DNA from 2 places in the Peribacillus sp. R9-11 genome. Region 2 is predicted to be linked to the other one. Evidence: predicted binding sites of a transcription regulator. Region 2 holds the regulator's gene; the other holds the start of a gene.
The links. The regulator CtsR, encoded in region 2, represses protease genes until heat stress. The targets are predictions, from matches to a motif close to ATGGTCAATAAAGGTCAAACA.
Positions count from the first base shown of each region.

Region 1: a site for CtsR is predicted at 1,689-1,709, ahead of RE409_RS13585 (ATP-dependent Clp protease ATP-binding subunit). Genes of this name have one in related genera too.

Region 1 covers NZ_CP133763.1:2,767,427-2,770,830, forward strand. Annotated here, with positions in the region: gene RE409_RS13565 (hypothetical protein) at 1-69, opposite strand, end outside; gene RE409_RS13570 (hypothetical protein) at 66-224, opposite strand; gene RE409_RS13575 (hypothetical protein) at 666-953, shown strand; gene RE409_RS13580 (sugar phosphate isomerase/epimerase family protein) at 937-1,347, shown strand; gene RE409_RS13585 (ATP-dependent Clp protease ATP-binding subunit) at 1,746-3,404, shown strand, end outside.
Region 2 covers NZ_CP133763.1:102,684-106,087, forward strand. Annotated here, with positions in the region: rRNA gene RE409_RS00540 (23S ribosomal RNA) at 1-714, shown strand, start outside; rRNA gene rrf (5S ribosomal RNA) at 776-891, shown strand; gene RE409_RS00550 (CtsR family transcriptional regulator) at 1,241-1,702, shown strand; gene RE409_RS00555 (protein-arginine kinase activator protein McsA) at 1,723-2,274, shown strand; gene RE409_RS00560 (protein-arginine kinase McsB) at 2,271-3,347, shown strand.

The DNA.
Region 1 (3,404 bases), 2.7 Mb from region 2:
AATGACAACAAATATGAAAATTCCATATAGCAAAATTGGAATGGTTAAAAGGATTCTGAGCTTAGTCAAATGTCATCCTCCCATTTATCCTCAATTATTAATACATCAACCATTTGAGCAACCTGAAAATCCTTTTCGGCAATCGCACGAATTAAACTTGTACAATTATTCTCCCTAAGAACATCTGCTAACAATTGTAAGTCCATAGTCGTTATTGGTTTCATAGTAACCCCTCCTAATATACTAAATATTCTGATACTTTAATACTAATTCACCAAATTGTAGCTAGCAACCTTTATAAAAAATAAATTTATTCATATATGGTTAAGCGTCCTTACTTTTTAATTTTTTTCAATATAATGACGGAGTGAAATTATTTAAAAAAAGTGTGTAACTTCTACTGACTTTTACACTCAGTATTTATAGATACTATATAACACAAAAAGGAGAATATCAGATGAAGAAAATTAAACAAAACAGAAGTGAACGTGTAGACCCAATTTACCAAAAGCGACATGGAAAAGATTATTGAATTCGCAGAGGATTACGGTAATATTTCCATTTCAAAAGATGTGGAATTATTAACTATTAAAGGATTATAACAAAAAGGGAGTCGTTCTAATGAATTACGTAGATATTTTGATAATTTGGTAGCAGATTCGAATTTGGAACACTTAGTGCGCCAAGTTGATGACATTTGTTCTCTAATTATCAAACTTCCTCCTTCGATACATGAAGAAGGACAGCAATTTCCAACACCTTATCCTGTACTAATTGATTGGGGACATGATGAAAGGGATTACACAGCTGGTCACCCAGATGATGCAAAACGCTTATCTCCAGAGGGATGGAACAATATGATGACTCATATCCGGATATTGGCAGAGCATGCATGGACAAAATATGGAGTACGATCGGTAGTCCATCCTCATGCTGGTGGCTATCGAATTTGAAGATGAAATAAAGGAACATATGCAGGATATTCCACATAAAATTTCAGGACTTTGCCTTGACACAGAACATCTTTATTATTCAAAGATGGACCCCGTACAGTGGCTTAGGGACTGTGCAAATAGACTGGATTATATACATTTTAAAGATATTAATCTAGATAAATATCAACAAATAATGACTGAGTGTATCCGCTTTTTTGAGGTATGTAGCAAGGGAGTTATGTGCCCAATCGGAAAAGGCATCATTGACTATAAATCCATTAATAGGTTACTTAAAGTAATCGATTATCACGGGCACATTACTGTAGAGCAAGAGCGTGATCCTAGAAATTGTGATAATAGTCTACCAGATGTTAGCCAGAGTTTGGCTTATTTGAAGAGTATTGGTTATTAATCATAAATACAGTATGAGAACAAAAGTATGATTAATGGCGAAAAAATTATAAGAAAATCGGTTCTGATGCAAAAACTCAAGATAATCTCAATGGATGCTAAATCTTGATGTTTTACATCAAAATCAAAATAATGTTGTTTAAATTTTTTATTTTCACTATTAACAATATACTTTTTCTCCGATATATTTATCATTATCTTTATAAGGAAATTGCAACCAATTTCTGAAGATGAATTACCGATATGGCTGTTATCAATAGAAAAAATTTGAGAAAACAATCCAAAAGAATTTCCAGTCAAAATTATTGAAAGTCAAAGAAGGTCAATGTATAATAAAATCAGAAAGTCAAAGAAGGTCAAATTTGATTCATAAAAACAAACTTTAAGGAGGAGTACTACATGCTTTGTGAAAAATGCCATGTAAACCAAGCTAATATTCAAGTACATCTAAATATGAATGGTCAGGAGCATGATGTTATGCTGTGCTCCACTTGTTATAAAGAAGAGAGAAATAAACTTGGTGCAGCTATGGGAGGAAAAGATTTAGGGAACTTCCAATTTAATGGATCCCACAATTTATTTTATCCCTTTAATAATAGTAAAATCCCTCAACCGGAACCTGCTCAACAAAGCGGCGGAAGAGGATTATTAGAAGAGTACGGACAGAATCTGACAGATGCTGCTAAAGCAGGCCTAATTGATCCGGTTATCGGCAGGAATGAAGAAATAAAAAGAGTGATTGAAGTTCTAAATAGACGTAATAAAAATAATCCAGTATTAATAGGTGAACCTGGCGTAGGTAAAACAGCGATTGCTGAAGGACTTGCCCTAGCCATTGTTGAAGGTGCAGTTCCTGTTAAATTGCGTAATAAGCTGGTGTATATGCTTGATATCGCTTCACTTGTTACAAACACTGGAATCCGGGGACAATTCGAAGAACGAATGAAGCAATTAATCAGTGAATTGCAGGAAAGAAAGAATGTCATTTTATTCATTGATGAAATTCACCAAATTGTCGGTGCTGGTTCAGCCGAAGGATCGATGGATGCTGGGAATATCTTAAAACCCGCACTTGCACGAGGTGAACTTCAGCTGGTGGGAGCGACCACTTTGTCTGAATATCGGAAAATTGAAAAAGACGGAGCACTTGAACGCCGCTTTCAACCCGTTCAGGTTAATGAGCCTACAACAGATGAAGCATTGGTTATTTTGCAAGGTTTAAAAGACAGTTATGAAGCGTATCATGGGGTCACATATAGCGAGGAAGCGCTTAGAGCAGCTGTTGAACTTTCAAACCGCTACATTCAAGACCGTTTTCTACCTGACAAAGCAATCGACTTAATGGACGAGGCAGGTTCTAAATTAAACTTGACCATTGAAGATGGACAGGAAGAGGTTATGAAAGAACGTCTTGCAAATATCTATAAGGAAAAAGAGCAGGCCCTAAATGAAGAAGACTATGAAAAAGCAGCTGTACTTCGGGATGAAGAAGAAAAACTGGAAAAATCATTGCAAGCTGGAGTAAATTCAGTTAAACCAAACGTCACTGTCGAAGATATCCAAAAGATTATCGAACAAAAAACTGGAATCCCTGTAGGCAAGCTGCAAGAAGATGAGCAGGAAAGAATGCTTCATCTTCAAGAGGAGCTTATGAAAAAAGTAATTGGGCAGGAAGAAGCAGTCAGGAAAGTTGCGAAGGCCGTCCGAAGGAGTCGTGCCGGTTTGAAGTCCAAAAACCGTCCCACTGGTTCTTTCCTATTCGTTGGTCCGACAGGAGTTGGGAAAACTGAATTAGCGAAAACCCTTGCTTTGGAATTATTTGGTGATAAAGAAGCCATGATTCGCCTTGATATGAGTGAATTTATGGAGAAACATAGTGTTTCCAAATTAATTGGTTCTCCTCCTGGATACGTAGGACATGAGGAAGCAGGCCAATTAACTGAAAAAGTTCGTCGTAAGCCCTACAGTATTATCTTATTGGATGAGATTGAAAAAGCACATCCAGATGTGATGCACATGTTCTTACAAATTCTAGAAGATGGCCGGTTAACTGATAGC
Region 2 (3,404 bases):
TATTGAAATTCTAACCCGCGCCCCTTATCGGGGTGGGAGACAGTGTCAGGTGGGCAGTTTGACTGGGGCGGTCGCCTCCTAAAGAGTAACGGAGGCGCCCAAAGGTTCCCTCAGAATGGTTGGAAATCATTCGTAGAGTGTAAAGGCACAAGGGAGCTTGACTGCGAGACCTACAAGTCGAGCAGGGACGAAAGTCGGGCTTAGTGATCCGGTGGTTCCGCATGGAAGGGCCATCGCTCAACGGATAAAAGCTACCCCGGGGATAACAGGCTTATCTCCCCCAAGAGTCCACATCGACGGGGAGGTTTGGCACCTCGATGTCGGCTCATCGCATCCTGGGGCTGTAGTCGGTCCCAAGGGTTGGGCTGTTCGCCCATTAAAGCGGTACGCGAGCTGGGTTCAGAACGTCGTGAGACAGTTCGGTCCCTATCCGTCGCGGGCGCAGGAAATTTGAGAGGAGCTGTCCTTAGTACGAGAGGACCGGGATGGACGCACCGCTGGTGTACCAGTTGTCTTGCCAAAGGCATAGCTGGGTAGCTACGTGCGGACGGGATAAGTGCTGAAAGCATCTAAGCATGAAGCCCCCCTCGAGATGAGATTTCCCATAGCGCAAGCTAGTAAGATCCCTGAAAGATGATCAGGTTGATAGGTCAGAGGTGGAAGCGTGGCGACATGTGGAGCTGACTGATACTAATAGATCGAGGACTTAACCACGCTTTAAAAAATGAAATACCTTCTTATTATCTAGTTTTGAAGGAACAACGTTCCTTTATTGTTTGGTGGCGATAGCGAAGAGGTCACACCCGTTCCCATTCCGAACACGGCAGTTAAGCTCTTCAGCGCCGATGGTAGTTGGGGGTTTCCCCCTGTGAGAGTAGGACGCCGCCAAGCCATTCAAAAAGATCAGCCATCCTTGGCTGGTCTTTTTTCTTTTACAAATAGATAGCGATTTAAAGATCAGCAAAGATGTTGGTCTTCTTTGTATTTGACCAGGTGTTTGGATTCGGCAGGAGAATTAATACACGTAATAGAATATTCTATTATAAAATAGGTTTTGTGTTTAACTGTTTAGGGTATTTAAGTAAGATATTTAAATTTTAGTGTGCATTAGGGTATGTAAGTACATATAATTTGGAGAAAATGGATAATACATTTAAATGAGTGCATTTAAGTTGCAAAATGCATTTTTCCTTGTATAATAATAGTCAAATATAGTCAAAGTCAGATTGGAGGAGGCTGAGTGAGAAACATATCTGATATTATCGAAACTTATTTGAAACAAGTACTAGAAATAAGTCAGAAAGATATCTTAGAAATTAAAAGAAGTGAAATAGCAGATAAATTTCAGTGTGTTCCTTCTCAAATCAATTACGTAATTAATACCAGGTTTACAATCGAAAGAGGTTATGTTGTAGAGAGTAAGCGTGGAGGCGGCGGTTATATACGGATCATGAAAGTGAAATCGCAGGATTACGTGCATCTTATTAACCAATTATTATCCCTTATTGGTTCTAGGGTAACTCAATCGATGGCTGAAGGTGTTATTTCTCGGCTTATGAGTGAAGAAGTTATAAATGAAAGAGAAGCCAAGATTATGATGAGCGTCATTGATAGATCGGTGATTTATATAGATTTACCCGACCGAGATGAGCTTAGGGCAAGGATTTTAACTGCGATGCTTACAACTTTAAAATATAAATAAAACTGGCAGAGGTGATGAACATGATTTGCCAAGAATGTCATCAAAGGCCTGCTACCCTGCACTTCACCAAGATCATTAATGGAAAAAAAACCGAGGTTATGATTTGTGAGAAATGTGCTCAGGAAAAAGGTGAAATGGCTATGGTTGCAGGAGGACATGGTTTTTCAATAAATAATTTATTAGCAGGATTGTTGAATATGGAGTCGAATATTCAACAGACGAAGGCAAATGCATTTCCTAAGACAGAAGAGAAGCGCTGCCCTCATTGTCACCGATCCTATAAAGAGTTTGTTCACCTTGGTAAATTTGGATGTGCTGAATGTTATAAAACTTTCAATGATCAATTAAATCCGATTTTAAAGAGGGTTCATAGCGGCAACATTGCACATATAGGTAAAATTCCAAAAAGGATTGGTGGCACCATTTATCTTCGAAAACAAATTTCAGATTTGAAAGAGGTTTTAAAGGTTCACATCAATCAAGAGGAATTTGAGAAAGCAGCAGAAGTAAGAGATAAGGTTCGTTCCCTTGAAAAAAGGTATGAAGCACAAGAGGGAGGCGACGAATTATGAGTTTAGAAAAGTTTGTAGAAAACGCCTTGAGTTCCTGGATGAGTGCCGAAGGGCCTGAAATTGATATTGTATTAAGTTCTAGAATTCGGTTGGCCAGGAATTTCAAAGATTTCACCTTTCCTACCTCCTTTTCTAACGAAGAAGCTAAAGAAATCATTGAATTAGTAAAAAAAAGAATTGAAGAGGAAGTTACCCCAGAGATTGGCAAACTTGAACTTCTAGAGATTGACCAAATCCAACCACTAGAAAAGCGTGTTCTCGTTGAAAAGCATTTAATCAGTCCTCATTTAGTTGATGAATCAGCAAAAGGTGCTTGTCTTCTCTCAGAAAATGAAGAAATAAGTATCATGATCAATGAAGAGGATCATCTCCGTATTCAGTGTTTAATGTCTGGGCTGCAGCTAAAAGAAACGTTAAAGCTCGCAAATGTTCTTGACGATTGGATTGAAGAATCCATAGACTATGCATATGATGAAGAAAGAGGATACTTAACTAGTTGTCCAACTAATGTGGGAACAGGATTAAGGGCTTCGGTCATGATGCATCTGCCGGGCCTAGTCCTTACACAGCAGATGAATCAAATTATACCGGCTATCAATCAATTAGGGTTGGTAGTTCGAGGGATTTATGGAGAGGGCAGTCAAGCGTTAGGGAATATCTTTCAAATCTCTAATCAAATTACGCTCGGAAAGTCTGAAAGAGACATAGTTGAAGATCTAACGAGTGTAGTTCAACAAATCATTGCCCAGGAAAGGTCAGCAAGGGATGCATTAGTGAAGACCTCTCACATACAATTAGAAGATAGAGTTTACCGTTCTTATGGGATTTTGTCTAATGCTCGAGTCATTGAGACTAAGGAAGCAACTACCTGTATCTCCGATGTTAGGTTAGGTATAGATCTTGGGTATATAAAAAATATTTCTAAAAGTATCTTAAATGAGTTGATGATATTAACTCAGTCAGGATTTTTACAAAAATACGCAGGTGGCCCATTAAGATCCCATGAAAGGGATATCCGTAGAGCAGCACTCATTCGAGAACGCTTAAACTTCACGGAAACTTCCTCCTCATAGAGGTTAATTACCTCTGAGTCAGTACCTATATTCATGTAATAAATGTAGTGCAATGAA